One region of the Streptomyces sp. NPDC033165 genome, then DNA from elsewhere that is predicted to be linked to it. Evidence: riboswitches for the same ligand, from Rfam matches in the RefSeq annotation. Region 1 holds a riboswitch; each other region holds the start of a gene.
What was found. Region 1 has a riboswitch for cyclic di-AMP ahead of ACZ5WC_RS17490 (transglycosylase family protein). Riboswitches for the same ligand answer to the same signal wherever they lie in the genome.
Positions count from the first base shown of each region.

Region 2: another riboswitch for cyclic di-AMP. It lies ahead of ACZ5WC_RS18740 (transglycosylase SLT domain-containing protein); the one in region 1 lies ahead of ACZ5WC_RS17490 (transglycosylase family protein).
Region 3: another riboswitch for cyclic di-AMP. It lies ahead of ACZ5WC_RS29765 (M23 family metallopeptidase); the one in region 1 lies ahead of ACZ5WC_RS17490 (transglycosylase family protein).
Region 4: another riboswitch for cyclic di-AMP. It lies ahead of ACZ5WC_RS06195 (C40 family peptidase); the one in region 1 lies ahead of ACZ5WC_RS17490 (transglycosylase family protein).

Region 1 is NZ_JBVIPK010000006.1:331,792-339,371, forward strand. It holds gene ACZ5WC_RS17475 (tetratricopeptide repeat protein) at 1-414, shown strand, start outside; gene ACZ5WC_RS17480 (cytochrome P450 family protein) at 411-1,712, shown strand; gene ACZ5WC_RS17485 (transglycosylase family protein) at 1,888-2,955, shown strand; cyclic di-AMP (ydaO/yuaA leader) riboswitch at 3,246-3,400, shown strand; gene ACZ5WC_RS17490 (transglycosylase family protein) at 3,406-4,101, shown strand; gene eno (phosphopyruvate hydratase) at 4,450-5,730, shown strand; gene ACZ5WC_RS17500 (FtsB family cell division protein) at 5,824-6,294, shown strand; gene ACZ5WC_RS17505 (DUF501 domain-containing protein) at 6,355-6,894, shown strand; gene ACZ5WC_RS17510 (Ppx/GppA phosphatase family protein) at 6,891-7,580, shown strand, end outside.
Region 2 is NZ_JBVIPK010000007.1:162,881-170,460, forward strand. It holds gene ACZ5WC_RS18730 (SAM-dependent methyltransferase) at 1-162, shown strand, start outside; gene ACZ5WC_RS18735 (PucR family transcriptional regulator) at 239-1,756, shown strand; gene ACZ5WC_RS18740 (transglycosylase SLT domain-containing protein) at 1,835-2,689, opposite strand; cyclic di-AMP (ydaO/yuaA leader) riboswitch at 2,693-2,851, opposite strand; gene ACZ5WC_RS18745 (FAD-dependent oxidoreductase) at 3,333-4,694, shown strand; gene ACZ5WC_RS18750 (SpoIIE family protein phosphatase) at 4,779-7,454, opposite strand; gene ACZ5WC_RS18755 (hypothetical protein) at 7,543-7,580, opposite strand, start outside.
Region 3 is NZ_JBVIPK010000018.1:16,832-24,411, reverse strand. It holds gene ACZ5WC_RS29790 (AAA family ATPase) at 1-1,477, opposite strand, end outside; gene ACZ5WC_RS29785 (CU044_2847 family protein) at 1,521-1,847, opposite strand; tRNA gene ACZ5WC_RS29780 (tRNA-Met) at 2,429-2,502, shown strand; gene ACZ5WC_RS29775 (MerR family transcriptional regulator) at 2,627-3,373, shown strand; gene ACZ5WC_RS29770 (PP2C family protein-serine/threonine phosphatase) at 3,664-4,887, shown strand; cyclic di-AMP (ydaO/yuaA leader) riboswitch at 5,097-5,249, shown strand; gene ACZ5WC_RS29765 (M23 family metallopeptidase) at 5,261-6,295, shown strand; gene ACZ5WC_RS29760 (PrsW family intramembrane metalloprotease) at 6,347-7,580, opposite strand, start outside.
Region 4 is NZ_JBVIPK010000002.1:393,115-400,694, forward strand. It holds gene ACZ5WC_RS06180 (C40 family peptidase) at 1-459, opposite strand, end outside; gene ACZ5WC_RS06185 (hypothetical protein) at 713-1,066, shown strand; gene ACZ5WC_RS06190 (hypothetical protein) at 1,120-1,728, shown strand; gene ACZ5WC_RS06195 (C40 family peptidase) at 1,812-3,002, opposite strand; cyclic di-AMP (ydaO/yuaA leader) riboswitch at 3,001-3,169, opposite strand; gene pcrA (DNA helicase PcrA) at 3,428-5,866, shown strand; gene ACZ5WC_RS06205 (M23 family metallopeptidase) at 5,925-7,580, opposite strand, start outside.

The DNA of each region.
Region 1 (7,580 bases):
CACCGGATCGCGGTGCGGGAGGGAGACAGCCAGGCGGTCAATGATCTCGGCCTGTCCCTTGAGCAGCGCGGCGAGACGGAGGAGGCGGCCCTCCTGTTCCAACAGTCCGCCGAACAGGGGAGTGCCACAGGGGCCAGCAACTTCGGCCTGCTCCTGGAGGAACGGGGCGAACCGGAAGAGGCCCGGAAGTGGTTCGCGAAGGCCCACGAACTGGGTGACTACGCCGCGGCCTACCTGCTCGGGCTCTCCCTGACGGCGGAGGCACGGTTCGACGAGGCCGAGGAGTGGTTCCGCAAGGCCAAGGAGATGGGCCATCACTACGCCGAGCGCGAGTTGGCCGACCTCAAGGCGGCCCGGACCGCAGACAGGCCCGACGGCTCCACCGCAGGGGCTCCCGATACCGTCGAGGAGTGAACGACAGCCCCTCCTGCCCCCACGCCGCTCCTCCCGAAGGCGCCCCCGAACTCTTCACCTGGGAGTTCGCCACCGACCCCTACCCCGCCTACGCCTGGCTCCGCGAGCACAGCCCCGTACACCGGACCGCGCTGCCCAGCGGGGTCGAGGCGTGGCTCGTGACGCGGTACGGGGACGCCCGGCAGGCGCTCGCCGACGCGCGGCTGTCCAAGAATCCGGCGCACCACGCCGAGTCGCCGCACGCGAAGGGGAAGACGGGCATTCCGGGCGAGCGCAAAGCGGACCTGATGACGCATCTGCTGAACATCGACCCGCCGGACCACACCCGGCTGCGCCGGCTCGTGTCCAAGGCGTTCACCCCGCGCCGGGTCGCGGAGTTCGCGCCCCGGGTGCAGGAGCTGACGGACCGGCTCATCGACGACTTCGTCGAGAAGGGGGAGGCCGATCTGATCCATGACTTCGCCTTCCCGCTCCCCATCTACGCCATCTGCGATCTGCTCGGCGTCCCGCGCGAGGACCAGGACGACTTCCGGGACTGGGCGGGCATGATGATCCGGCACGGCGGCGGTCCGCGTGGCGGGGTGGCGCGGTCGGTGAAGAAGATGCGCGGCTATCTCGCCGAACTCATCCACCGTAAAAGGGAGAATCCGGGCGACGACCTGATCTCCGGGCTGATCCGGGCCAGCGACCACGGCGAGCACCTCACGGAGAACGAGGCCGCGGCGATGGCGTTCATCCTTCTCTTCGCCGGGTTCGAGACGACGGTCAACCTCATCGGGAACGGCACCTACGCACTGCTGCGCCACCCCGAGCAGCGCGCCCGGCTGGAAGTCTCCCTGGACGCGGGGGAGAGCGGGCTGCTGGCCACCGGGATCGAGGAACTGCTCCGGTTCGACGGGCCGGTGGAGCTGGCGACCTGGCGGTACGCCACCGAGGCGCTGACGCTGGGCGGGCAGGAGATCGCCGCCGGCGATCCCGTGCTGGTGGTGCTGGCGGCCGCCGACCGGGACCCTGAGAGGTTCGCGGAACCGGACACTCTGGACCTCGCACGGAGTGACAATCAGCACCTCGGTTACGGTCACGGCATCCACTACTGCCTGGGAGCGCCGCTGGCCCGGCTGGAGGGCCAGGCCGCACTGGCCACGCTGCTGAAGCGGCTTCCTGGCCTGCGACTTGCGGCAGAACCTGCCGATTTGCGCTGGCGCGGCGGCCTGATCATGCGTGGACTGCGGACTCTCCCGGTCGAGTTCGAGCCCGGAAGCCGTCTCGAAAAAGGTGACTCGCTGTCAACTCTGTGACTTTCGCGTGATCTGCGCTGCATCGACTTGTGACATGCGTTCGAGTCCCGCTAGGTTCACGGTTCGACGCGTCGGCCGCATGTTGCCCACGCGTCACTTGCGCACCGTGCATGCGCGGATTCCCGCGGCGCGGTGCTCAAGTCACTTGCTTGTCAGTCGCACGGAAGGCATACCCATGGGCTCCGCGAACGGCAGACACCGCCGCCCTCGCCAGGCACCCGCCATCGTCGTCGCCGCAGGCGTGACGGGATCGGCCATCGCCATCCCGCTGCTCGGCGCGAGCGGCGCACACGCGGCCGAGTCCGCCACCTGGGACCGGGTCGCGGAGTGCGAGAGCGGCGGCATGTGGAGCGCCGATCTCGGCAACGGCTACTACGGCGGGCTCCAGTTCTCGCAGGAGACCTGGTCGGCGTACGGCGGCACCACGTACGCGCCCCGGGCCGACCTCGCCAGTCGCTCGCAGCAGATCGCCGTCGCCGAGAAGGTCCTGGACGACCAGGGGGCGAAGGCCTGGCCGAGCTGCGCGGTGATCTCCGGCCTCGCGGTGGACGGCAGCCTGCCGGGAGTCGACCCGGGCACCGCACCCTCGGATGAGCCGACGTCAGCCCCGACCGACGAGACGGATGTGTCCGGCGAGACGGGTGAATCGAGCACGGTCGACCAGGCTGATGGAAGCGGCAAGGGCGACAAGGACGACAAGGGCAATAAGGGAAGTAGAGGAAGTAAGGGCGATACGCCTGATACGTCCGCCGGTGCGGGCGACGGCGCCAAGGGCGACGGCGACGGCGGCGCGGGAGAGGAGAGCGGCGCCCCCGACCCCTCGGCGACCCCTTCCGCCCCGCCGGCGTCCGAGGCGCCCGACGTCTCGGAGCCCTCCACGGCCCCCGACGCCTCGACGGGCGACGAGCGCGAGGCCGGCGGCAAGCACCGGGGCGCCCCCGCGCCCGAGGAGGCCGACGCTGCGGGCGGGGACGGCCCCCGTGAGTCCGGTCGGCATGCTTCGCGGGGCGAGGGTGACGCACGGGACGGCGGCGCGGTCGCCGGTGACTACGTCGTGCAGCCCGGGGACAGCCTCTGGGCGATTGCTGACGCACAGAAACTTCCCCAGGGGTGGACCGGTCTCTACGAGGCCAACAAGGACCTCCTGGGCTCCGACCCGGACCTGATCCTCCCCGGTCAGAGCCTGGACGTGGGGCTGGGGCAGGGTGCTTCCGAGGGCGCGGGGGAGCCCGCCGCCAACTGATTCAAACTCGGGAAAACGCCCCGAAACCCCGGGCAGTTCAGAGGCCTATGTCCACTTTTGTGTAAGTGAGACATGGGTCTCTTTGCTTCAACTGGCCCAGCTCGCCCGGCTCGTCCGGGCGCATCGCCTCCGACCTGCGGAAACAGTCCGCCGTCCCTGGTCAGTTCGGGTCGATTGCCCCCTATGTCCATCTTTGAATGTCGGGGTTGCCTGTGTTTACGGTCGGAACCGCTCGCACCGCGGGCCCCGTCGACCGTCACGCCGAATCCTGCCGTCGGTCGAGGGGAACAGACGCGTAAGCGCCGTAGGCAGGAGCGGGGGAACCAAGGTAGGCCGCCGGATCCGTACGGGACCGGCTTGGGGTGAAGTCGTGCGAGCCGCGCGACCGGGCAACTCATCAGCCCGAACCCGACAGCTCACCTCGTAGGCGTCGGTGAGGAGATTCGTTCCATGCTGCTGAACAGCAAGGGCAAGCACCGCCGCCCGTCCAAGGCCGTCCGTCTCGCCACCCTCGCGGGTGTCACCGGTGCCGCCGTCGCCGTCCCGCTGATGGGCGCGACCAGTGCTTCCGCGGCCTCCGTCGAGACCTGGGACGCCGTCGCCCAGTGCGAGTCCGGCGGCAACTGGTCCATCAACACCGGCAACGGCTACTACGGCGGGCTCCAGTTCTCGCAGTCCAGCTGGGCCGCCGCCGGAGGTACGCAGTACGCCGCGCGCGCCGACCTGGCCACCAAGGGCCAGCAGATCGCCACCGCCGAGAAGCTCCTCGACATGCAGGGCCCGGGCGCCTGGGCCTGCGCCGGTGCGGGCGGTCTCACCAACGACGGTGTGGACCCGGGTGTGAACACCGGCTCCGGCCAGGCGCAGCCCGAGCGCCAGGCCGAGCAGCCCACCACGCGCAGCGAGCAGCGCACCGCTCCGCAGGCCGAGAAGAAGGCCGAGAGCAAGAAGACCGTCACCACCCCGACCGGCGAGAAGGTCAAGAAGGGTGACGGCGAGTACAAGGTCAAGCCCGGCGACACGCTGAGCAGCATCGCCGAGAAGGAAGACGTCAAGGGCGGCTGGAGCAAGCTCTTCAAGCTCAACGACGACATCGTCGAGGACGCGGACCTGATCTTCCCGGGTCAGCAGCTCCACCTGAAGTAAAACGCCGTCTCTCCTCCCCGGAGGGAGGATGCCCGGCGGCCCCTCCCTCGCACGGCTCCCCGGCCCGGCGCGCTCACCCCCGTGCGCGCCGGGCCGGGGTCTTTGGGTGTGCGGGGCGCGGGGTGGCCGGGGGCGGATGCGTTCACCTCTTGTCGGCAACTTGCCGGCAGTGCTTGTTACTGAGCAGTAGATTTTTGGAGTTTTGTCCCGTCATGCAGGTCCTTGGGCCCTTTTTCGTCCCAGGAGGCGGGCGGTCGGCCGGCTCACGCGGCCGGGCCGGTTAGGCTCGTGTCGCAAGGCCACAGTGACCCTGCACAACCAGTGTCATATCCCAGAAGGAGATGCCTCGTGCCGTCCATCGACGTCGTCGTAGCCAGGGAAATCCTCGACTCCCGGGGCAACCCCACGGTCGAGGTCGAGGTTGGCCTCGACGACGGCAGTACGGGTCGTGCTGCCGTTCCGTCCGGCGCCTCCACCGGTGCGTTCGAGGCCATCGAGCTTCGCGACGGTGACCCCAACCGCTACCAGGGCAAGGGCGTCGAAAAGGCCGTCCTCGCCGTCATCGAGCAGATCGGCCCGGAGCTCGTCGGGTACGACGCCACCGAGCAGCGCCTCATCGACCAGGCGATGTTCGACCTGGACGCCACCGAGAACAAGGCCTCGCTCGGCGCGAACGCCATCCTCGGCGTCTCGCTGGCCGTCGCCCACGCCGCCTCCGAGGCGTCCGACCTGCCGCTCTTCCGCTACCTCGGCGGCCCGAACGCGCACCTGCTGCCCGTTCCGATGATGAACATCCTGAACGGCGGCTCGCACGCCGACTCCAACGTGGACATCCAGGAGTTCATGATCGCCCCGATCGGCGCGGAGTCCTTCTCCGAGGCCCTGCGCTGGGGTGCGGAGATCTACCACACGCTGAAGAAGGTCCTCAAGACCAAGGGCCTGTCCACCGGACTCGGCGACGAGGGCGGCTTCGCCCCGAACCTGGAGTCCAACCGCGCCGCCCTGGACCTCATCGTCGAGGCCATCAAGGAGGCCGGCTACGTCCCGGGCCGTGACGTGGCGCTCGCGCTCGACGTGGCCGCGTCCGAGTTCTACAAGGACGGCGTCTACGAGTTCGAGGGCAAGTCCCGCTCGGCCGCCGAGATGACCGAGTACTACGAGGAGCTCGTCTCCGCGTACCCGCTGGTCTCCATCGAGGACCCGCTGTACGAGGACGACTGGGCGGGCTGGAAGATCATCACCGACCGCATCGGCTCCAAGGTCCAGATCGTCGGCGACGACCTCTTCGTCACCAACCCGGAGCGCCTGGCCCGTGGCATCGAGGAGGGCTCCGCCAACGCCCTGCTCGTCAAGGTCAACCAGATCGGTTCGCTGACCGAGACCCTGGACGCCGTCGAGCTGGCCCAGCGCAACGGCTTCAAGTGCATGATGTCGCACCGCTCCGGCGAGACCGAGGACGTCACCATCGCCGACCTCGCCGTCGCCGTGAACTGCGGCCAGATCAAGACCGGTGCCCCGGCCCGCTCGGACCGCGTCGCCAAGTACAACCAGCTGCTGCGCATCGAGGAGATCCTCGACGACGCCGCGGTGTACGCGGGCCGCTCCGCCTTCCCGCGCTTCAAGGGCTGACCCGTAGCCCCGAGACGGTAGCCTCCGCCCGTCCCCGCACCCGGTCCCGTACCGTGTGCGGGGACGGACGTGCGTAGCGGGGAGGCGGGAGACATGGCCGGGAAGAACCGCGACCGGTTCTCCACCGCGACCAGGCTGCGCCTGCTCGGCGAGCAGACCGCGGCCCGCGTGTACCGCTCGCAGAGCCGCCGTCAGGCCCGCCGCTCCCGGCTCACCGGCCGGGCCGCGTTCCTCGCGCTGATCGTCTGCTCCCTGGTGGTGGCGCTCGCCTACCCGATGCGGCAGTACGTCTCCCAGCGCGACGAGATCGCCGAGCAGGAGCGGCTCTCGCGGCAGGCGGAGCGGCGCACCGAGGAGCTGCGGGACGAGAAGGCGCGGCTCCAGGACGACGCGTACATCATGCGGCTGGCCCGCCAGCACCTCCATTACGTACTCCCCGGGGAGACCGGCTACACCGTGGCCGACCCCGACGCGGCGAAGGACCGCCGCGGCGAGCCGGGGGCGAACGCCCGCCCCTGGCACACGAACCTCTGGGACGGCGTGGACAGCGCCGACCGCGACTGACGTACCTGATTCACCTCCGACCTCCCCTCCGACGAGCTTCCGAGCAGAACCAAGGCAGGCATGGAAACGCCCCCTCCGCAGACCGAGTCCACCAAGCCCACCGACGCGGACATCGCCGCGTTCCAGCAGCAGCTCGGCCGTCCGCCGCGCGGCCTGCGCGCCATCGCGCACCGCTGCCCGTGCGGAAACCCGGACGTGGTGGAGACCCAGCCCCGTCTGGAGGACGGCACGCCGTTCCCGACGACGTACTACCTGACCTGCCCCCGGGCGGCATCGGCGATCGGCACGCTGGAGGCCAACGGGGTCATGAAGGAGATGACGGCCCGTCTGGAGACCGACCCGGAGCTGGCCGAGGCCTACCGGGCCGCGCACGAGGACTACATCACCCGCCGCGACGCCATCGAGGTCCTGGAGGGCTTCCCGAGCGCGGGCGGCATGCCGGACCGGGTGAAGTGCCTGCACGTCCTGGTCGGCCACTCGCTGGCCGCCGGGCCCGGGGTGAACCCGCTCGGCGACGAGGCCATCGCGATGCTGCCGGAGTGGTGGGCCAAGGGCCCGTGCGTCACCCCGTGCACCGACTCCGAGGGGCCGGACGCATGACCCGGGTCGCCGCCGTCGACTGCGGTACGAACTCCATCCGGCTGCTCGTCGCCGACGCGGACCCCGCGACGGGCGCGTTCACCGAGCTGGACCGGCGGATGACGATCGTCCGCCTGGGTCAGGGCGTCGACCGGACCGGCAGGCTCGCCCCCGAGGCGCTGGAGCGGACGTTCGCGGCCTGCCGGGAGTACGCCGCCGTGATCAAGGAGCTGGGCGCCGAACGCGTCCGCTTCGTCGCCACCTCCGCCTCCCGGGACGCCGAGAACAGCGACGCGTTCGTGGCCGGTGTCCTGGACATCCTCGGCGTCGAGCCCGAGGTGATCACCGGCGACCAGGAGGCCCAGCTCTCCTTCGACGGGGCGACCAAGGAGCTGGCCGGCGGCGACCACCTGGCGAAGCCGTATCTCGTCGTCGACATCGGCGGCGGCTCCACCGAGTTCGTCCTCGGCTCCGAGACGGTCGCCGCGGCCCGCTCCGTGGACATCGGCTGCGTCCGGATGACCGAGCGCCACCTGGTCGCGGACGGGGCCGTGGTGGACCCGCCCACGCCCGAGCGGGTCGCCGCGATCCGCGCGGACGTGGACGCCGCGCTCGACCTCGCCGCGGGAAGCGTGCCGCTCACCGAGGCGGCGACGCTCGTCGGCCTCGCGGGCACCGTGACCACGGTCGCCGGGATCGCGCTGGAG
Region 2 (7,580 bases), on a different contig from region 1:
ATCCCGTACATCTTCCGGGAGCCGGAGACGACGATCGCGTTCTTCGACGGGCTGGAGATGGTGGAGCCGGGGATGGTGTCCTGGCCGAACTGGCGGCCCGACGCGAACACCGGCACCACCACGGCCCGGGCCGGGTGGGGGGCCGTCGCCCGCATCCCGTAACCCCTGTCCGCAACCGCCGCGCCGCGCACCGGGATGGACCGGTGCGCGGCGCGCTCGGCCCGCAGAGGCGTACAGCATGAGCACCAGAGGTACGGCAGAGCCCTTCGAAGCCGATCCGTTCCGCGCCCGCGATACACGGGAAGCCGCGGCGGACCGGCTCCTGCGGGCCGCCATGCGCTCCGGTGCGCACCTGATCAGCGAGGCCGCCACCCTGATCAACGGCTCGGCAGTGCTGGCCGACCCGATCGCCGGAGCCGTCTACAGCACCCCCGCCGTCGCGGCCGCCGCCGGCGTCCGGGCGGCGTCCCACCCGCAGGACCACCCGCACCACGTCCTGCGGCCGGCGGCCGGCGCCGTCCTCGTCCTGCACCCGGCGCCCGTCGTCCGCGCCGAGCACACCGCCCTCGTCGCCACCACCACCGCGGCCCTGCTGGAGGTCCGGGGGCAGCGCGCCGCCGAACTGCGCGCCGAGCAGATGCGGCTGCACTCCACGCTGCTCCGGCTGCTCCTGGGCGGCCACACCACCGCCGTCACCGACACCCTGGGCGCCGACGGCCTCACGCATGTCACGGTCTACCGGCTCACCGGCCCCGACGTTCCCACCGCCCACCAGGTCCTCTGGCGCGCCGCCCGCCCCTCCCTCGCCGGGCACAGCGGCTCCTGCGCCCTGATCGGCGAGCTGGACGGCGAGCTCCTGGTCGCCGAACTCCACCGCGGCCAGGACAACGGGCGGATCCTCCGCCTGGTCTCCCGGGTCAGTGAACGCCACCACCTCCTCGCGGGCCTCGCCGGACCGCTCCCGCTCGCGGACATGCCCACCGCGCACGCGGACGCGGCCGCCGCCCGGCACAGCGCCACCCCCGCCCACCGCGTCGTCCCCGCCGATGCCGTGGGCGCCACACAGCTCGTCCGCCTCCTGGACCCCGGCTCCTACAGCCGGTGGGCGGCCGCCGTCCTCGGCCCGCTCACCCCGCAGCACCGGCACCTGCTCCTGGTGTGGCTGCGCACCGGCAGCACCCCGCGCGCCGCCGCCGCGCTCGGTATCTCCGCCGGCACCCTCCGCACCCGGCTGCGCGAGCTGACCGCCCTGCTCGGCACGGACCTCGACGACGCCACCGTGCGGGCCCATCTCCTCCTCGCCCTCCGCGCTCCCGCCTCCGGCGACCACAACGGCCACGCTCACGACGGCGGGCAGGGGGACTCGGGCCCGACGCCGCCGGGAAGCCAAGCGGCCGCGGGCCCGTACGGTCCAGCCCGGTTGAAGACGCTGCCCGCCGGGATTCTCGACACCGCCCCCGCCCTCTCCTGGGCCACCGGTCTGGTCGGCGGTCTCGAACCGCACCTGCGGATCGCGCTGGCCTGCTGGCTGCGCCACCACGCGAAGACCGCGCCCGCCGCGACCGAACTGCACGTCCACCGCACCACCCTGACGGTCTGGCTCGCCCAGTGCGCCGAGCATCTCGACCGGAACCTCGATGACGCCGCCGTCCGCGCCGAGCTCCACCTCGCTCTCGAAACCACCGCGGCCACCGACGGCGCGGACGACCCGCGCGCCCTGCCCCGGCGCGGCGGCCGCACCTACCGGCGTACCTGACGGCGGCAGCGGGAAACGGCGGAAGGCGGTGCCACCGCGCGAACGGGTGGCACCGCCTTCCGGGTCTCCGCGCCTCGGTCAGTAGGCGCCGAAGACGTTGTCGATGGAGCCGTAGCGGTCGGCGGCGTAGTTGCACGCGGCGGTGATGTTGGCGACCGGGTCGTAGCTGTCGGTCGAGGTGCCGGGCACGTGGTAGGCCTGGAAGGTCGGGTCGATGACCTGGAGCAGGCCCTTGGACGGGGTGCCCTTGGCGGCGTTGGAGTCCCAGTTGTTGATGGCGTTCGGGTTGCCGGAGGACTCGCGCATGATGTTGCGGTGGATGCCCTCGTAGCTGCCGGGGATGCCGCGCTCGGCCATGATCGCCAGCGACTCCTTGATCCAGCCGTCGAGGTCGTTCGTGTACGCGGTCGGCTTCTCGGCGGCCGGGGCGGCCTTCGCGACCGGGGCCGCGGCGCGCTCGGAACGGTCGGCGCGGTCAGCCGACTCACCGCGGGCGGCGCTCGCGGAGGCCTTGCCGGACTTGTCCTCCGACGGGGCGGCGGCCTTGGCGCCGATGGTCAGCGTGAGACCCGGGTGAATGAGGTCGGGATTACCGCCGACGACCTTCCGGTTCCCTTCGTAGAGCTTCTTCCAACCGCCGCTGACGGAATATTCGCGGGCGATCTTGGAAAGGGTTTCCCCGGCCGCCACGGAATGCTTGGCGGGCGCGGACTTCACGGCGGACCCGGAAGCGGCCTTGGTGGCGGAATTCACCTGGGCGGCCACGGAGACCGGGGCCACGGCCTGCTGCTGGGCGGCCGGGGCGGGGGCCGCGAAGGCGGTGGTGGCGCCGATCACCGGGAGAGCGAGAACGGCTCCGCCCGTGGTCACGGCGGCGAGGCCGCGGCTCAGCGAGGTGGACTTGGGACGGCGGTGCTTACCCTGTGCGGGCATGGGGAATTTCCTCTCCGGCGCCTGCGAGGTGAGCTGTCGGGTTCAGACGGGAGATGTCTGGCCGCATGGGCATGCGACTTCACCCCAAGCCGTTCCGGTAACGGTTCGGCGACTTACCTGGGTCCCCCGCTCCTGCCGTACGTGAGTGGGTTTCGGATTCCCGGACGGCGGCAGGATTCGGCGTTCCATCCGGATTGACGGTGACCGTAGGCGAGAAACGCCGAACGGAACAAGCCCCGCATTCCGCATCGCTGTTTTTCCGCATGATCGAAACAGGGGATTTCCGACGGGGGCCGCACCGTCACCGCGTCAACTTTCTTCGCACAGAAGGGAACCGAACCCTCCGGATCACCGTCCGCGCCCCGCGACGTGACGCTCACCACTTCCACCGGAGGTGGCGAAAACACGGCCAGGCAAATGCCTCAAGCGCCCTAATAAGCCCTTTACGGATGAGAGTTCCAAAGGAGGTAAATCACCCATATCGATATGGCGAAATGGACTTATCGGGCACGCTGGTCAGGGCCGGTCGAAGCGCTCGCCGGGCGATCGCTTACGGTGTGGGGTGGAGACTAGTAAGCCAACCCTTACCTCCGACGTACGCTGTACCTGCCCGCGTTCGCCCGCCCCGAAGGAACACCACGCCATGACACGCCCCGTCCGCGTCGCCATTGTCGGAGCCGGCCCCGCCGGTATCTACGCTGCGGACGCGCTGCTCAAATCCGAGGTCTGCCAGGACCCGGGGGTCTCCATCGACCTCTTCGAGCGCATGCCCGCGCCCTTCGGCCTGATCCGTTACGGCGTGGCCCCCGACCACCCCCGGATCAAGGGCATCGTCAAGGCCCTCCACCAGGTGCTGGACAAGCCGCAGATCCGCCTCTTCGGGAACGTCAGCTACCCGAACGACATCGGCCTGGACGACCTGCGCTCGTTCTACGACGCCGTGATCTTCTCCACCGGCGCCGAGGCCGACCGGGCTCTCGACATCCCCGGCATCGACCTGGACGGCTCCTACGGCGCGGCCGAGTTCGTCTCCTGGTACGACGGTCACCCCGAGGTCCCCCGCACCTGGCCGCTGACCGCGGAGAAGGTCGCCGTCCTCGGCGTGGGCAACGTGGCGCTGGACGTGGCCCGGGTCCTGGCCAAGACGGCGGACGAGCTGCTGCCCACCGAGATCCCGGACAACGTGTACCAGGGCCTCAAGGCGAACAAGGCGCTGGAGGTTCATGTCTTCGGTCGGCGTGGCCCGGCGCAGGCCAAGTTCAGCCCGATGGAGCTGCGGGAGCTGGACCACTCCCCCAACATCGAAGTCATCGTCAACCCCGAGGACATCGAGTACGACGAGGGCTCCATCGCCACCCGGCGGGAGAACAAGCAGGCCAACATGGTCGCGCAGACCCTGGAGAACTGGGCGATCCGCGATGTCGGCGACCGCCCGCACAAGCTGTTCCTGCACTTCTTCGAGTCCCCCGTCGAGATCCTCGGCGAGGACGGCAAGGTCGCGGCGCTGCGCACCGAGCGCACCGAGCTGGACGGCACCGGCAATGTCCGGGGCACCGGAGAGTTCACCGACTGGGACGTGCAGAGCGTCTACCGCGCCGTCGGCTACTACTCGGAGGAGCTGTCCAAGCTCCCCTTCGACGTGGCCTCCGGCACCGTCCCGCACGAGGCGGGCCGGGTCATCGCCGGGGACGAACACATGGCCTCGGTCTACGTCACGGGCTGGATCAAGCGCGGTCCGATCGGCCTGATCGGCCACACGAAGGGCGACGCCAACGAGACGGTGGCCTGCCTCCTGGAGGACCGCGCCGCCGGTCGGCTGCCCGAGCCGGCGACGCCCGCCCCCGAGGCCGTCGAGGCCTTCCTGGAGGACCGGGGCGTGCGGTACACGACCTGGGAGGGCTGGCACAGGCTGGACGCGCACGAGCAGGCGCTCGGCGCGGCCCAGGGCCGTGAGCGGATCAAGGTCGTGGAGCGCGAGGGCATGCTCAAGGCCTCGGGCGCCTGATCGTCGGCCGGGCGCCCCGGGCGCCGGACCTGACCGTCGGCCGGGCACGTCCCGGCGGACACCGCCCGGCCCTGGACGGGGCCCTCACCGGTCCCGACCGGGGCTGACGTCCGTCCGGGCGGGACCCGGGGCCGCCGTGCCGCCATCCGTGCGGGGCCGGCCCCGGGCCTCGGCCGTGCGCCCCGGCTCCGCACCCCGGAACGTCCGCCACAGGTCCGGTCCGGGGGTGTGCGCCTCGGCGGGCCGACGGACCGTCGAGGTCCCGGCCCAGCGGGCGGCCAGCAGGATCGCGATGTCGTCGGGGCGGTCGATGGCCGCTCGTGCCTCCCCGATGACCTGGTCGGCCGTGTCGGCCAGCGGGACGGCGCCGATGCGTTCGATCGTGGCGCGCAGCCGCTCGATCCCCTCGTCGATGTCGGTACCGGGGCGTTCGATCAGGCCGTCGGTGAAGAGCGCGAGCATGGCGCCCGGTTCGAGCCGCATCTCGGTGACCGGATAGACCGCCTGTCCGTCGATCCCGAGCACGATGCCGCCGGGCAGGTCCAGCACCTCCGTCCGGCCGTCGGGCCTTCGCAGCACGGGCTGCGGATGCCCCGCCCGTACGACACGGGCCACCCCGGTCGCCGGGTCGAGGACCACGTAGCAGCAGCTGGCGAACTGGCCCGGGTCGAGGTCGATGAGCAGCCGGTTCGTCCCGCTCATCACCTCCTGCGGGTCGTGGTTGCTCAGCGCGAACGCCCGCACCGCACTGCGGAGTTGGCCCATCGTCGCGGCGGCGGCGACACCGTGGCCCTGGACATCGCCGATGATCAGCGCGAGTTCGTGACCGGTCTCGATGACGTCGTACCAGTCGCCGCCCACCTCCATGCCCTGGGTGCCGGAGAGATAGCGCCCCAGCGTGTCCACCCCGTCGACCTCCGGCAGCCGGTGGGGCAGCAGGGCGTCCTGGAGTCCGCGGGCGAGGGCCGACTCACTGTCGTAACGCTGGGCGCGCTGGAGCGCCTGGGCGATGAGCCCGGCCAGCGCGGTCAGGACCGTGCGCTCCTCCGGGCTGAAGCCGCGCGGCCGGTCGAAGCCGAGGATGCAGGAGCCCACCGGCCGCCCCGAGGCGATCAGCGGCAGGAAGGCCCGGGCCCCGACGTCCGCGTCGATGGGGATGCCCGGGTAGGCCTCGGCCAGGTGCTGCATGGACTCGAAGAAGATCGGGCGGCCGGTGGTCAGGGTCTCCACCCCGGGAATCCTGACGTCGAGTCCGACCCCGTCGAAGCGGTCGAGGAAGCCCTTGGGGAACCCCGTCTCCCACGCCAGGTGCAGATGACGCTCGTTCAGCAGATAGATGGCGAGCTGGCGGCCGCCGAACGCGGGCAGCAGTTCCTCCGTGACCACGGCGGAGACCTGACGGGCCGTGACCGCCTCGGTCAGCGCGATGGCGAGGGCCACCGGACGGTAGAGCGCGGAGGAGCGGTCGGCGGTGGAGCCGATGCCCAGGCCGGGGGCGGTGACCGATCCGGGGGCGTAGGCCGGCCGGTCGGTCGCCTGGAGGACGACGCTCACCCCGTCGTGGCCCGGATACAGGGAGACGGACAGCCAGCGGGAGGGCGGGCGGCGGGCGAGGAAGTGGACGGGCTCGTGGGCGATCATGGCGGCCCGGTAGTGGTCCTCGTACGCCTCGTGCCCGAACCACGGCAGGGCCTGCCACACCAGACGGCCGACGAGCTCCGTGCGGGAGTGCCCGAGCAGCTCTTCGGCGAGTCCGTTGGCGTAGGTGATCCGGCCGAGCCGGTCCAGGGAGAGGACGCCCCGGGGCAGCCGGTCGGCGGCCTCCGGCACGACGGGGCCCGCGCCCAGGTCGACCAGGAACCCGGTCAGATGGCTGGAGTCGGCGTCGCCGTCCGGGTGGGTCCAGCGGCCGGAGAGCTCCAGCAGATGGGACCGGCCGTCGGGGCCGCGCAGCCGCATGCGGCGGACGACCGGTTGTGCCGACTCCACCGTCTGCCGGGCCAGGGCCCACAGCCCGTACACGTCCTCGGGGACCAGCCGCGCGGCCAGTGCGTCGACGGTGCCGGGAAAGGCGGCGGGCTCGAAGCCGAGGATCGCGCACAGTTCGTCGTCGGCGGCGACCTGCCCGGAGTGCAGGTCCCAGTCGAAGCGGCCGACCCGCACCGGGGGCGCGGTGGCGGCGGGCAGCTGCACGGGGACCGGCTCGGTCTCCCATACGCAGTCGATGCCCCGCCGCTCCAGATCGGTGAGCGCGTCACCGAGCCGCTGGCCGTGCCGGTGGAGCCGGTCGCCGTCGGCCGCGGCGATCGGCCGCCCCGGGGTGGAGGCCCGCAGAACGGCCAGTACGCCCATGCTGCCGAGGGGCCCGGTGACGGGGACCCACAGCGAACCGAACGGGAACGGCAGCCCGGCCATCAGCTGCGGGAAGCGCCGCATCGCCTCCTCCGCGTCGGCGAGCAGTACGGGCCGCCCCGAGCGGTAGGCCTCGGAGACCGGGAAGGGGCGGTTCACATGCATCCGCCACCAGGGCCGGAACAGCGGGCCCGGCAGTCCGGCGAGTACCGCGAGCCGCAGCAGCCCCGGCGTCCCCGTGCGCAGGTACACCCCGCCCGCGTAGCCGTCGGACGACTCGACGGCGCTGACCAGGGACTGCGCGAGGACGAGGGACAGCTCGTCCGGTACGCGGCCGTCCTCGCCCGCCCCGTCCGTGTCCCCGCTGCCGGCGGGCGGGGTGTGCCGGGTCGTACCGTGCCGGGTCACACAGCCAGGATGCTCCCGGTCAGGGGGGCCTCGCACCTCCGGCACGACCGGCCGCCCCCCCGTCGGCGGCCGGTCGCGGGTGCGGAGGTCAGTACATCTTGGCGACGGCGGTGCGGGTCGTCTTCC
Region 3 (7,580 bases), on a different contig from region 1:
CCAGGAAATTTCGCGCAGCCATATCCGCAATGCGTTGGGCGACAGGCTCTGCTATTTCATCGGCAAGGTATGGGTTATCGTGGCGTTCGTCGCCGTGCATCTGAAGGGTTGCGACCGTATACGATCTTAGGTCTTCTTGCTCAAAAAATTCGGAGTGGTCAAGATCGATCAGCGTTAGTGCCCGTCCAAATGATGCGAGCAAATCACCAGAGTCGTCTCGGCGCCGGCTGCCTACAATCACCCGAATGTTGAGGTCCGTGCAGGTTTCAACGAGGGGTGTGATTATTCGCCGGATTATCAGTCGCGCCTGTTGGGCGGTAGAAGCCTCATCTAGTGCGTCGATAATGACGGTAAAGGCATTCTGTGAGGCGCTATTCTGGCTCGCGAATCGGCCTTCGAGTGCCTCTCGTAGGCGCTCTGGAAGATATTCGATGTCTTCTGGGATTGCTGCCGAGGCTGCTGCGGCGATCTCGGTGGCAACATCTAGGGCTGTTTTACCTTTAGCGTGTACCGCGCAAGAAATAGAGCCAATTGGTGCTCTCGCTGCGCCGTCGTTAACTGGCAGCTGGTCCGATATTTCCTGGTCTGCCGTGGTGACGATTCTCCCCAGGACTGCCGACTTCCCCACGCCGGGTGACCCGGTGATAACGAGAGCCTTCCTCGTCGGCGGGCTGCTGATCCAATTGTTGATGGTGTTGAGCGCGGCGGTTCGCCCGCGGAATCGGAAGCCTTTTTCTGTCTCGATGCTAACTCCGCGAGCGCGTGGTCGCCAATGCCGTCCTGCCTCTGGATCGTCCCGTAGTGACCAGCCCCAGGAAGCAAGTGCGGACTCACCAGCTGCTTCGACTTTCCATGCGGTGAGGTCTCCGATCCTCTCCGCCGGAAATATGCGATCGATTTGCCAGAGCGACAAGGCCCGAGCATCGCCTTCGCCACTCGCCTGGCCGACCATTCCAATGACTGCATCATATTCAGGGGACCACAGCGCTGAACCGCTGAAGCCTGATTTGACGGGGTACCTGGAGTGAGTGTCGAGCCGGACCCAGCCGTAACCGAGGGCTTCACCAACTAGGCCAGCGGCGGAGTTGCCTAGTACTTCACCACCAGGAAAGCCGAATGCCCACCAATCGCGATTCACCATGTCGGTAGGAACAGGACAGCGGAGTCGAGGGGCGAGGGCTGTTGGGACAGGCTCGGAGAGAAGGAGGACGGCAGCATCTTGGATGCGCTGAAGATCAGGAGGTGGCAGCAGGATCTCTTGCACGAGGATGCGTGCAGGGGCACTCTCCTCCGCTTTGGGGAAGGCCACCCACAGGGGGTCCCCGGCATCCGCAGCGCTGCGCACGACATGAGCACAGGTGATCACCCGATGGGAGTCCAGAACGAAGGCTGATCCAAGAGAGAAGTCGTCGGCCTCCGTGCGATGGACGGCAGCAACCCAGGAGTCGTTGGCGGGCCTGGTGGGCAGATTGTCCATGACCGGTCTTCCCTGTCGCCGTCTGGTCCGCTAGCTACGCCTGCTACTGCTGAGTGGGCTCGCCAGCTGGTGTTGCGGCGTCTCGCCAAGTGAGGGTGACCTCAAAGTTGGCTTCGGTCGCAGCTTTGGCGATCAGCCAGTTTGCAGTGCCATTGACCTTGATGCCGAACTTGAGCTGAACCTCATCCGGCTTCATGGCTGCGACCTGGTCGAGTACGGTGCGTGCCGCCTGCACTGCCGGCTGGACGGCCTCGCGGACTCGAGCAATGGCAGTCTCAGCGCCAACCGGATGGAAGTTGTCGTCGGTCTCGATCTCGAAACCCACGGTGGTCTGCTCGTCCAGTGCGTACGTGACAACCTGCGAAGACATGTGGCCCCCCAAACCATGGATTGATCGATGCTACAGCCCAGGGTGGCACTTGGGGCTCATAGAAGTCACTTGCGTACTGAGGAGCTGACTCCAGTGACGGACTTGGGATTTGGCATCGTAATCCTCGACGTCCGAGGAGCGCAGGCTGGCATTCCTCTTGCGTGAGCGATGCGTGAGCGGACGTCCCGATACGAGCCAGTTCGAATCGGACTGTGTGCCACCAGCCGTCCGCTCTGACCAGGTGATGTCGGACCCGGTGGCACCGTTCGGTACCAGCTAGGCTGCTGCGACCAGGACTTTTAATCCGTTGGTTGTGGGTTCGAGTCCCACACGGCCTACCTTTCGGACCCCGCCCTGGAGTGCCTCCGGGCGGGGTCTGCTGTAGGCGGACGATGCTTCGTATCGCCCCCGCACGGCTCGCAGTTGGAAGAGGCGGCCCACGCTGCCCGGAAAGCCCCGGACGCGCCCTTCGCTGCGATCCTTCTGCTGTGTGCCGAGGAGCGGAGCCGGCCGGCGGAGGCAGGCAGCAGCGGCAGCTGGTCGAGTGCGCTCCCCGTATGCCGTAGAGTGGTGTTTACCGACGCGGGGTGGAGCAGCTCGGTAGCTCGCTGGGCTCATAACCCAGAGGTCGCAGGTTCAAATCCTGTCCCCGCTACTGAAGATGCAGGCCCGGCACGCGCACAGCGTGCCGGGCCTGAGTCGTTTCCGGGGAACAGCACCGACCCGACCGGCCCGGGACGCTTGACCTTGACGCAGCGTAAAGATCTAGCGTTTCCGGCATGGAGTGGTCCATCCAGGAAATCGCCAGAAAAGCCGGCACCACGAGTCGCACGCTCCGGCACTACGGAGACCTCGGTCTCCTCACGCCGAGCCGGATCGGGAGCAACGGCTACCGCTACTACGACCAGGACGCCCTCGTCCGGTTGCAGCGCATTCTGCTGCTGCGGGAGCTCGGGCTGTCGTTGCCCGCCATCAAGGACGTACTGGAGGGGCAGCGGGACACGGCGGTGGCGCTGCGGGCGCACCTGCGGCTGCTCGAACAGGAGCAGGCGCGCATCGGGCGGCAGATCGCCTCGGTGCGGACCACTCTCCACAAGACCCAGGAGGGGATGGAACTCATGGCTGAAGAAGTGTTCGACGGGTTCGACCACACCGTCCACGAGCAGGAGGTGACCGAGCGCTGGGGCCGGAAGGCGTACGAGGAGGGCGACCGGTGGTGGCGTTCGCTCGGGGCGGCGGAGAAGAAGGCGTTCCAGGACGAGCAGGAGGCCATCGCGCGCGACTGGGGCCGGGCCAAGGAGGCCGGGCTCGCGCCGGACAGCGAGGAGGCGCAGGACATCGCGCGGCGGCACTGCGCCTGGCTGGCGACGACGAGGGAGCCGAGCCGTTCGTACGTGATCGGGCTCGCCGAGATGTACGTCGCCGATCCGCGTTTCGCGCGGAACTACGACCGCCACGCGGATGACACCGTCACCCTCGTACGGGACGCGCTGACCGTCTACGCGGAGCGCTCGCTCTCCGACTGAGTCGACTGGGCTGGATGGGCTGGATGGGCGGGATGGCCGGGCCGGGTTGGCCGAGCCGACCGGGCGGGCCTGGGCCGGCTGAGCGGGCCGGGGCGGCCTGGGCCGGCTGAGCGGGCTTGGACTGCCTGGCCGGCCGTCGGCCGTATCGGTCACCGATGGCCGGGTCCTCGTCCGGCTTCCCCCTATTTGGCCGATGAGGAGTCGCCGCCCGGCGCGGCTCCGGGAAGCCTGGACGGGGCGCGGTACCGTCCGCAGCCGTGGGTGGACCGGGCAGGAGTGCACAGGTGGGGTTGGCCGAGAAGCGGCATGGGCGCGTGGCCGGGAGCGCCGGTGGTCTGAGCCGCGCCGTGCTCGGGTCCCCGGACGGGGCGGTGACGCCCGGCGGCAGGGGCACCCGGCGGTTCGTCCGGCTGCTGCCCGCGCTCCTGATCGTCGGCGGGCTGCTGTTCGACTCGTTGGCTCCGCCCAACTTCACCGCCGTTCCCCTGTTCGTGGCGGCGCCGCTGATCGCCGCGCCGTTCTTCTCCCGGTCCCGGACCGTCCGTACCGGCATCGCCTCGTTCCTGTCCGTCATCGCGATGCGGCTCTCCGACGGGACGTCCACCCAGGTGGTCCCGGTCATCGAGACCATCACCGTGCTGACCGCCGCGGTGCTGGCCCTCGTCATCAACGGGGTCGTGCGGCGCAGCAACGAGCAGCTGGCCTCGGCGCGGGTCATCGCGGAGACCGCCATGCGCGCCGTCCTGCCGACACCGGCCGAGCGGATCGGCGGGCTCCACGTGGCCGCGCGGTACGAGGCGGCCCAGGCGGACGAGTTCGTGGGCGGTGACCTGTTCGCCGTCGCGGACACCCCGTACGGCGTCCGTCTGGTCGTCGGCGACGTGCGCGGCAAGGGACTGGGTGCCGTCGAGACGGTGGCGGTGATCATCGGGGCGTTCCGGGAGGCCGCCGAGCAGGAGCGGTCCCTGGAGGGCGTCGCCCAGCGACTGGAGCGGGCGCTGGCGCGGGAGGGGACGCGTCGGTACGGGCTGGACGCCATGGAGGGGTTCATCACCGCCGTACTGGCAGAGATCCCGCCCGGTTCGGCCACCGTGCGGCTGGTCAACCGGGGGCATCCCGAGCCGATCCTGCTGCACGTGGACGGCGCCCTGGAGGTGCTCGCGCCCTCCGTGCCCGCGCTGCCGCTGGGGATGGACCTGGGGGTGTGGCCGGACCGGTCCGACGAGTGGGCGATGCCCGCCGGCGCCACTCTCCTGGCCTTCACCGACGGCCTGTCCGAGGCCCGGGACGCGAACGGGGTCTTCTACGATCCCGCGGCCCGGCTGCGCGGCCGGATCTTCCCCGGCCCCGAGGAGCTGCTGTCGGCGCTGACCGATGACGTACGGCTGCACACCGGGGGGCGGTCCACAGATGACATGGCGCTGCTCGCGGTGGGCCGGCCGGCGGAGGGGCAGCCGGAGCGGCGGACGACGGTGAAGATCGTGGGGCGGGGCGATGGCACGGTACGTAACTGAAGCGCGTCGCTCCGCATAACAATTGACGCAACGTCAGAAAGTGGGGTGTCGCTGAGGTGCGGTCAAGTCGCCTGATTTAGCCCGTTTCTTCCCTGTAAGTCCCCATCGAAGTCGTTAATGATCAGCAGGAACAGCTTGGATTCGGGCCCGTGTGTCTATTAACGTTCGATAACGCAGCGCGGTCGTCCCAGCCGTCGTCAGGACGGCGCCGCGCGCGAGCGCCGAATTCCGCAAGGGAACCGGGGAACCACCTACATGGGGTGAATCGGACGCCTGCGTCTCGTGAGAGACGGAGGGGCCCGTAGGAGACCTTCCTGCTCCGAACCCGTCAGCTAACCCGGTAGGCGAGAAGGAAGGAAAGGAGTGCGCCCACGTGGCGTCCAACAAGCCTGCCCCTGAGGCCCCGTCACCCTTCAGTGCCGACACCTTCGGTGGCGCGGAGCGGTCCGTGGGGGAGTGGAATCCCACCGAGGAGTCCATCCGTCCCGTGCGCGGCAGGCACCGCGTAGCCAAGCAGCGTGGTCTGGCCCGTAGCTCCACCGTCCTCGGGGTCGGCGTCATAGCGGCCGTCGGAGCGGGGGGCATGGCCACCGCTCAGGACAAGGCACCCGTCTCCATCTCTCTTCCCGATTCCATCGCGGACAACCTTCCCGACGCCAAGTCCCTTCCCGGCGTCGGGTCCTTCATGTCGGACGACGTGGAGGCCGCCCCGGTCGCCGCGGCCGCGCCGCTCACCTCCGCGGGGCTCACCAGCGCCGAGGCAGAGCAGGGCGCCACCGACGCGGGCGAGGCCCTGCGCGCCCGGATCCTCCAGCAGGCCGAGCAGCAGCAGGCCAGCGCGGACGCCGAGGCCAAGGCCGCCGCCGAGAAGGCCGCGGCAGAGAAGGCGGCCGTCGAGGCGAAGAAGCAGCAGGACGAGGCCGAGGCCAAGGCCGCCGCCGAGAAGAAGGCGGCGGAGGAAGCGGCGAAGAAGAAGGCGGAGGCCGAGCGCCTCGCCAAGCTCGCCGCCAGCTACTCCCTGCCCACCTCCTCGTACACGGTCACCTCGACCTACGGCCAGTCCGGCGCGCTCTGGTCCTCCGGTCAGCACACCGGCCTCGACCTCGCCGGGGCGACCGGCACGCCGCTCAAGGCCGTGCACAGCGGCACGATCAAGTCGGCCGGCTGGGCCGGTTCGTACGGCTACCGCACGGTGCTCGAACTGGAGGACGGCACCGAGATCTGGTACGCCCACCAGTCCTCGATCGACGTCTCGGCCGGCCAGAAGGTCACTACCGGCGACACCATCGGCCGCATGGGCGCGACCGGCAACGTGACCGGTGTCCACCTCCACCTGGAGGTCCGTACGGCGGGCGGCTCGGCGATGGACCCGATGGCCTGGCTGAACAGCAAGGGCCTCTCCGTCTGAGCCTCCTCCTCACCCCGGAACCCCGGCAGCCCTGACGCACACCCCCCGACGTCAGGGCTGCCGGTACTCGTTTCCGTACCCGGGCCCGTCTGCGTAGGCGTGTGCGTACGCGTAGCCGTGCCCCTGCCCGGGCCCGTATGCGTATCCGTGCCCGTAGCCGGGCGCGTGTCTGTACGCGTACTGCGGGCGGGTCGTCAGGCGGGCGGCCTCGGCGAGGGCCGGGGCCGCGATGTCACGGCGCTGCCAGAGGTGGTGCAGCAGCTCCCGTTCCCGTGCGGCGAAGTCGGCGCCCGCCGCGCCGTGCCGGGCCCGGCGGCGCAGGCCCGCCAGGGACGTCGCGAACGACTCGTACTCCGCGACCGCGCGGGCCGCCGCCCGGCCGCGGAGCCGGTCCCGCTGCCAGTGGCGGGCCAGGTCGCGGGCGATGCCGCGGGCCCGCATCGAGGAGAGCGCCTGCGGTTCGGCGGGGGTGAGCCAGCCCGCCGCCGCGTATGCGGGCAGTTCGGCCGCGAGCGTACGCAGCTCCCGCCGGCGCGAATGGATCGCCAGCCAGGTCACCAGGCCGAACGCCGGGACCATGACGATGCCGTACACCGCGTAGAAGCCGTACGGGCCGAAGGACGCCGAGCCGTTCCACAGGGCGTGCAGGCCCATCGCCAGAAGCAGGCCGAGCAGCGGCAGGGCGATCCGGCGGACCCGGTGGCGGCGGGCGCTGACGGCCGCGAAGCCGAAGCCGAGGCCGGTGAGGACGGTGAACAGGGGGTGCGCGAACGGCGACATCACGATCCGTACGAAGAACGTCCCCACCGTCACCGAGGCGAACCCCGAACTGCCCTGGAGCTGGTCCTCGCCGAAGGCGTTGCCCAGATAGAGGATGTTCTCGGTGAACGCGAAGCCCGTCGCGGTGAACCCGGCGACCACGATCCCGTCCACCACCCCGCTGAACTCCCGTCTGCGGAACACGAAGATGAGCAGCACGGCCGCCGCCTTCGCGCTCTCCTCGACGATGGGGGCGATCACCGTCGCCCCCAGGGTGTCGGCGCTCGCCGGGTCGGCCGTCGCGGTGGCTATCCAGCGCGTCGCGAACGAGTTGGCGATGATCGCGACAAGCGCGGCGGCGCACGCGCCCCAGGCGAAGGAGAACAGCAGATTCCGCCAGGGGCCGGGCTCGACCCGGTCCAGCCAGCGGAACGCCGCCATCAGGAGGGGGACCGGGAGCACCGCCAGGCCGAGGCCGACGAGGAAGCCTTCCGGGCCGGTCTGCTCCCGGACCAGGGCCAGGATC
Region 4 (7,580 bases), on a different contig from region 1:
CCGCCGGCGGTCGCCCGCCCGGTCGAGGAAGGCCGCACGCTCCAGGTAGGCGTCGGGGTCGGAGGAGAGCGCCAGCTGTACGGCCGGGTCGAGCGTCCCGCTGCGGTACTGGGCGGTCGCCAGCGAACCGAGCGCGTTGCGGGCGGTGTTGAGGCGGCCGGTGCGGCGGGCAGCCTCGTCGGTGAGGGCGTCGAGGCTGCGGGTGGCGGCAGCCGCCTTCTCCTTCGCCCCGTTGTACTTCTCGGTGGCGACCTCGGCGTCGTGGTACAGCCGGTCGACCTTGGCTCGGACCTGGGCGGCGGTGGGGGCCGCCGGTTCGGCGGGGGTGGCCCCGGCCCCGGTGACCGATCCGGCGGTGGCGGCCCCGGCGAGCGCCAGGGTGGCCGCGGTGCGGGCAGCAGGGCCGGTGAGCGGGCGCTGCTTGGGTTTTCGGTGAGCTGACCTGCGGTGCGCTGCCACGGGGGCGGCATCCTTCCTGTCGGCTGCCCGCCGGGGGATGCCGACGGGGTCCGGGATGGACGCTAATCCGGGCGCGGAGAAAAGAGTCGGCATGACAGCTATTGCCCTGATGTGACGTTTCGCCGTTCACGGATGATCAGGGTCATTCAAGATGACCAGGTTCATTCCATCGGGATCACTCATGGGGGAAGTACGCAAGGAAGGCTCGCCTCACTGGAAGGTGGAACCTTCGCCATGGCTAGGCTCCGGAGCCATGGACGTACTCATCAAGGTCTTCGTCGCCCTGCACATCATCGGCATCGCCTCCCTGCTGGGCGGCTTCCTGACGCAGATGAAGGCCATGGGGGCGGGCACCGCCCGCTTCACCCCCGCCATGCTGCACGGCGCGCTGACCATGCTCGTCACCGGCATGGTTCTGGTCGGCCTCAACCAGGCCGACGACCAGGCCGTGAACAACGTCAAGATCGGCATCAAGCTCGCGCTGCTGGTCGTGATCCTCGCCCTCGTCTACGTCAAGCGGGACGACGAGACGGTCGACAAGGGCGCGTTCGCGGCGGTCGGCGGGCTGACGGCCGCCAATATCTTCATCGCCACGATCTGGACCTGAGCCCGAGCATCCCCGCTCGGAACGCCCGCGCCCCTGGGCGGGATGCTGTGTTCATGCCCATACACATTCCCTTCAGACGTTCCGCCGCCGCTGTCATCGTCGCCGCCGCACTGACGGCGTGCGGGACCCAGCAGGGCGGCGAGGTGCGATCGGCCGCCTCGGCCGCCGCGTCCTCCGCGAGCCCCCAGCCCTCCTTCAGCCCCCGGCCGCTGTGCGCGCGGTCGGACCGGACGCCCGAGGAGCCCCCCGCCTCCTCCGCTCCCGTCCCGGACGAGGGCGGCGACCGCCAGGATGCGGGCCAGGGTCACCCGGACATGCCCCCCAACTACGGGGACAACCACGCGTACCGCATGGCGGGGAAGCTGACCGAGGAGGCCCGCGGCCGGGGAGAGGCCTCGGCCGAGCTCATCCGGGGCGAGTTGGAACAGGCCGTGCGGGAGGGCGACCTCAGTGACGAGCGGCTCAAGAAGGCGCTGAAGAAGCTCGGCTGCGGCGAGGAGCACGGCGTCTACGTCGGCCACGGCTTCTACAGCGTCCACACGGGGAACGCCTGTGTCTCCGGGAACGTGTCGCAGGACGGGATCACGAGCAACGTGCACGGGGCCTACATCGAACCCCAGCCCGGAACGGGGCCCTGTGTCAGGAACCAGGGCGGTCACTGACCCGGGCGTCGGTACCGACCGGGGGCCCGGGCGGTGGCGGCAGCTCCCGGCACCCCGGGCACCCGGCACCCCGCTTCCCCCTACTACGCCGGGCGCACGCTCCCGTAGATCGGCATGTAGTAGATCGACTCCTCGCGCACGTTCGCACCCGGCTTCGGGGCGTGGATCATCATCCCGTCGCCCTTGTAGATGCCGACGTGGCTGATGTCGTCGTAGAAGAAGACCAGGTCACCGGGCTGGAGGTCGGCGGTGGCGACCCGGGTGCCGACCTTCACCTGGTCCCAGGTCGTCCGGGGCAGGTCCACGCCCGCCTCACGCCACGCCGACTGCGTCAGCCCCGAGCAGTCGTACGAGGACGGGCCCGAGGCCCCCCACACGTACGGCTTCCCGATCTGGGCGCGCGCGAAGGCCAGCACCTTCTCCGCCTTGGCGGCGTAACCGCTGCCCGCGCCGGTGCCGGAGCCCGTACCCGTACCCGTACCGGAGCCCGACCCCGTACCGCCGCCCGACTCTTTCGCGGCCTCCTTGCGGGCCTTCTCCTCGGCCTCGGCCCGCTGCTTCGCCTCGGCGGCCTGCTTGCGGGCCAGCTTCTCCGCCTTCTCCCTGGCCTCGGCCTCCTTCTTGCGCTCCAGCTCAGCCAGCCGCGCCTTCTCCTCGGCGGTCAGCCGGGAGAGCAGGGACCGGGCCTCGGTGAGCTTGGTCTGCACGTCCTTCTTGCTGGCGGCGAGCGTGGCCTGCGTCTCGGTGAGGGTCTCCAGGCTCTTCACCGCCTCCGCGCGCTTCTTCGCCGCCGAGGCCTGCTGCGTACGGAAGTCGACGACGGCCTTCTGCTGGCGTTCCGTCACCCGGCTCATCAGCTGGTTCTGGTCGAAGTACCCCTGCGGGTCGTCCGCCAGGAAGAACGTCGCCGTGGGCGCGATGCCGCCGCTGCGGTACTGCGCCGCCGCATACGAGCCCAGCGCCCGGCGCGCCTCGTTGATCTTCTCGGCCCGCTTCGCCACGTCGGAGAGCAGCGTGTCGACCTTCGCCTGCTGGGCCGCGGAGGCGGCCTTGGCCCGGTTGTACTCCTGGGTCGCGGAGCCCGCCTGCCGGTAGAGGGCGTCGACCTTCTTCCGGACTTCCTCGACGGCGGGCTTGGGCTCGGTGGGCGCGGCCGTCGCGCTCTGTGTGGAGAGCAGGGTGACGGAGGCCAGCGCGGCCGTCGTCAGCCCGACGGCGGGTGTGGCGGTGCGCACTTTCGCGCGCGGCTTGCGATGCGATGCCAAGACCGGCATCTCCTTCCGTGGACCGCCTACCGGGTCAGCTGTCGGGTTCGGACGGGAACGGAAGGCTGTCCTACGGTCCGGACGGGGGAGGTACGGACCGATTCACCCCGGTTGTGCGTGTGGGTCCCCGGTTCCGAACTGCCGCGAGGGCAGGCCGGATTCGGCGGAGGTGTCCGTCAGGCGCGGTTCGCCTCAGGGAGGTACGGATCACCTGACCGAGCACGCTAGCCAACCGGCCCCGCCGCTGGGAAGGACGATGAGCGATATGCCCGATACATTTTCGTGACCTTTGCGGATCAGGGACCCCGCACCCCCTCCGACCGGGCACTCCTTCACGGAACGTGGACGTCCGCTGTCCGTGCGTACCGGTGTGTACGGCCCCTTCCGGACTTCGGCGGAAGGTTGTCAGTGCGGCCGCCTAGACTCGGGAGGCGATGAGCAGCCTCTTTGACGACAGCTTCCTGACCGGCCTCCAGCCCGCGGAGGACGGTCCTCCGCCGCCCCCCGAGGACCACGCACCCGAAGCGGTGCCGGAGGGACTCTTCGAGGGCGTCTTCGACGCGCCCCCGCCGCCCCGGGACGGGTACTACCGCGACGGTCACCCGCGCCCGGTGATCGACTCCGCCGCGCTGCTCGACGGGCTCAACACCGAACAGCGCGCCGCTGTCGTGCACGCCGGGTCCCCGCTGCTCATCGTCGCCGGGGCAGGCTCCGGCAAGACCCGGGTGCTCACCCACCGCATCGCCCACCTGCTGGCCGAGCGCGGGGTCCACCCCGGACAGATCCTCGCGATCACGTTCACCAACAAGGCCGCGGGCGAGATGAAGGAGCGCGTCGAGCAGCTCGTCGGCCCGCGCGCCAACGCCATGTGGGTCATGACCTTCCACAGCGCGTGCGTCCGCATCCTGCGCCGCGAGTCCAAGAAGCTCGGCTTCACCTCGTCGTTCTCGATCTACGACGCCGCCGACTCCAAGCGCCTGATGGCCCTGGTCTGCCGTGACCTCGACCTGGACCCCAAGCGCTATCCGCCGAAGTCCTTCACCTCCAAGGTCTCCAACCTCAAGAACGAGCTCATCGACGAGGAGACCTTCGCCGGGCAGGCTGCCGACGGCTTCGAGAAGACCCTCGCCCAGGCGTACACGCTCTACCAGGCCCGCCTGCGCGAGGCCAACGCCCTGGACTTCGACGACATCATCATGACGACGGTCCATCTCCTCCAGGCCTTCCCGGATGTCGCCGAGCACTACCGCCGCCGCTTCCGCCACGTCCTGGTCGACGAGTACCAGGACACCAACCACGCCCAGTACACGCTGGTACGGGAGCTGGTCGGCCCGGCCGGGGAGCACGACGCCCCCGCCGAGCTGTGCGTGGTGGGCGACGCGGACCAGTCGATCTACGCCTTCCGCGGTGCGACGATCCGCAACATCCTCCAGTTCGAGGAGGACTACCCGGACGCGACGACGATCCTCCTGGAGCAGAACTACCGCTCCACGCAGACGATCCTCTCCGCCGCCAACGCCGTCATCGAGCGCAACGAGAGCCGCCGCCCCAAGAACCTCTGGACCAACGCCGGCAGCGGCGCCCGCATCACCGGCTATGTCGCGGACACCGAGCACGACGAGGCCCAGTTCGTCGCCGAGGAGATCGACCGCCTCACCGACAAGGGCGACGCCAAGGCGGGCGACGTCGCCGTGTTCTACCGGACCAACGCCCAGTCCCGTGTCTTCGAAGAGATCTTCATCCGCGTCGGCCTGCCCTACAAGGTCGTCGGCGGTGTGCGCTTCTACGAGCGCAAGGAGGTCCGGGACGTCCTGGCCTACCTCCGTGTCCTCGCCAACCCCGAGGACACCGTCCCGCTGCGCCGCATCCTCAACGTGCCCAAGCGCGGCATCGGCGACCGCGCCGAAGCGATGATCGACGCTCTCTCGCTGCGCGAGAAGATCTCCTTCCCGCAGGCGCTGCGCCGCGTCGACGAGGCCTACGGCATGGCCGCCCGCTCGGCCAACGCCGTCAAGCGGTTCAACACGCTGATGGAGGAGCTGCGCACGATCGTCGAGTCCGGCGCCGGACCCGCCGTCGTGCTGGAAGCCGTCCTGGAGCGCACGGGCTATCTCGCCGAACTCCAGGCCTCCACCGACCCGCAGGACGAGACCCGCATCGAGAACCTCCAGGAGCTCGCCGCCGTCGCCCTCGAATTCGAGCAGGAGCGCGGCGACGAGGAGGGTGCGGGCACCCTCGCGGAGTTCCTGGAGAAGGTCGCGCTCGTCGCCGACTCCGACCAGATCCCCGACGAGGACGAGGACGGCTCCGGCGTCATCACGCTGATGACCCTGCACACGGCGAAGGGCCTGGAGTTCCCGGTCGTCTTCCTCACCGGCATGGAGGACGGCGTCTTCCCGCACATGCGGGCCCTCGGCCAGACCAAGGAGCTGGAGGAGGAGCGCCGCCTCGCCTACGTCGGCATCACCCGCGCCCGCGAACGCCTCTACCTCACCCGCGCCGCCATGCGCAGTGCCTGGGGCCAGCCCTCGTACAACCCGGCCTCGCGGTTCCTGGAGGAGATCCCGGACGAGCACCTGGACTGGAGGCGCAAGGGTCCGATGGCCGCCCCGGCCGGACCCACCTCGGGCATCACGTCCTCGCTCTCCTCCTCCCGCTCCCGCTCCGGTCCCTCGGGGTTCGCGACCCGGCGCGGTACGGAGAAGCCAGTCGTCACCCTGGTGGTGGGGGACCGGGTCACCCACGACCAGTTCGGCCTCGGCACGGTGACGGCCGTCGAAGGCGTGGGCGACCAGGCCAAGGCGACGGTCGACTTCGGGGACGAGCGCCCCAAGAAGCTGCTGCTGCGGTACGCGCCGGTCGAGAAGCTGTAGCGGCGGAGAACATGGTGAAGGGGGGCCCGGCCGGGCCCCCCTTCACCATGCTCGCAGGTCAGGTCGGGTCGATGCCCTTGCTGCGCAGCCACGCCAGCGGGTCGACCGCCGCGCCGCCGCCCGGCCGGACCTCGAAGTGCAGGTGCGGGCCGGTGGAGTTGCCCGAGTTCCCGGAGTACGCGATGACGTCACCGGCCTTGACCGGGCCCGAGCGGATCTTGGTGCTGCTGAGGTGGCAGTACCAGGTCTCCGTGCCGTCGGCCGCGGTCACGATCGCCATGACCCCGTACGCGCTGTTCAGCTGTGTGCGCACGGTACCGTCGGTCGCGGCCATCACCGGAGTGCCGTACGAGACGGGGAAGTCGATTCCCGTGTGCACGGACATCCAGTTGATGCCCGCCTGGCCGTAGTAGGCGCTCAGCCCGTGCTGCTTCACCGGCAGGACGAACTTGGGGCGCAGCGCCTCGCGGCGTGCGGCCTCCTCCTCGCGCTTCTTCTTCTCCGCTGCCTGCCGCTCCCGCAGGTCGATGCGTTCCTGGGTGCGGCTCGCGCGCTCGCGGAAGTCGGCGCTGCCCTCGGAGAGCTGTTCCAGCTGGTTGTCGAGCTTGTTGTTGGCGGCGACCGTCTTGACCGTGCTGGGGTCGGCGATCGCCATGGAGGCGGTCGCCTCCTCCGGCTTCTCCTCGCCGCCGGACATCCCGCTGACCGAGGCGGCGGCGATGCCCGCGACGCTCATCACGCAGGCGGAGGGCACCGCGACGGTCAGGAGCGCGGAGCGCTTGGCGGGGCTGCGGCGCCGGGCCCGGTTGCGGGCGGCGGGCGGGCGGGCGGCGGCGCGGTTCACGGGGGGCGGGGCGGGGGCGTGGTCCTCGGCGTCCGGCTCCGGGGCGTCGTCGGTGGCGAGGGCTGCCTCGGTGGCGAACTCGGCGGTGGAGGCCGGGGCTGTGTCCGTGTCCGCTTCCACGGCCGCTTCGTGCGTCTGCTGTTCGTACAGCGGATGCGACGTCTGTTCGGGTCCGTACGCGGACTCCTCGGGCGTGGCGCCGGAGTTCCAGGCGGTCGCGTCATAGGCACCCGTGTCGTACGTGCCCGTGTCGTACGTGCCGGTGCCGTACGCGCTCGTGCCGTACGCACCGGTTTCGTACCCGTCGGCCGTGTAGGCGCCGGTCGCGAAGGCGGTGGTGTCGTGGGCCCCGGTGTCGTACGCGTCGGTCCCGTAGCCGCCGTCGGCCGCGTAGGCGGTGCCGGTCGGGTACGCCCCGGTGTCGTAGGCGTCCGTGCCGTACGGGGCGGAACTGAACGCGGTGGTGGGGAAGGCGCCGGTCTCGGTGGCCGTCCACTGGCCGGTCGCGTCCTGGTCGACGGTCTGCTGCCAGGCGCCGGTGGCGTCCCACTGCTGCCCGGTCGTGTCCCACTGCTGGTGGACCTGCGAATGATCCGTGTAGCCGTCGTACGTGGCGGTCGCGGCGGCCGTGGCCGTCTGCTGGGCGTCCGTGTGAGCGCCCGTGTCCCAGGCGGTGGAGTCGTACGCGCCGCTGTAGCCGCCGTAGGAGTCGCCGCCGTAGGAGTCACCGACGTAGGTGCCGTCGTACCCGGTGGTGGCGGTCGCGGTGGCCTGATAGGCCGAGTCGTAGCCGGCTGCTTGGCCGGATTCGTGCGCACCCGGAAGGGAGCCGAAGAGCGGGTCGGTGTCGAAGCTGCCGGTCGACTGACT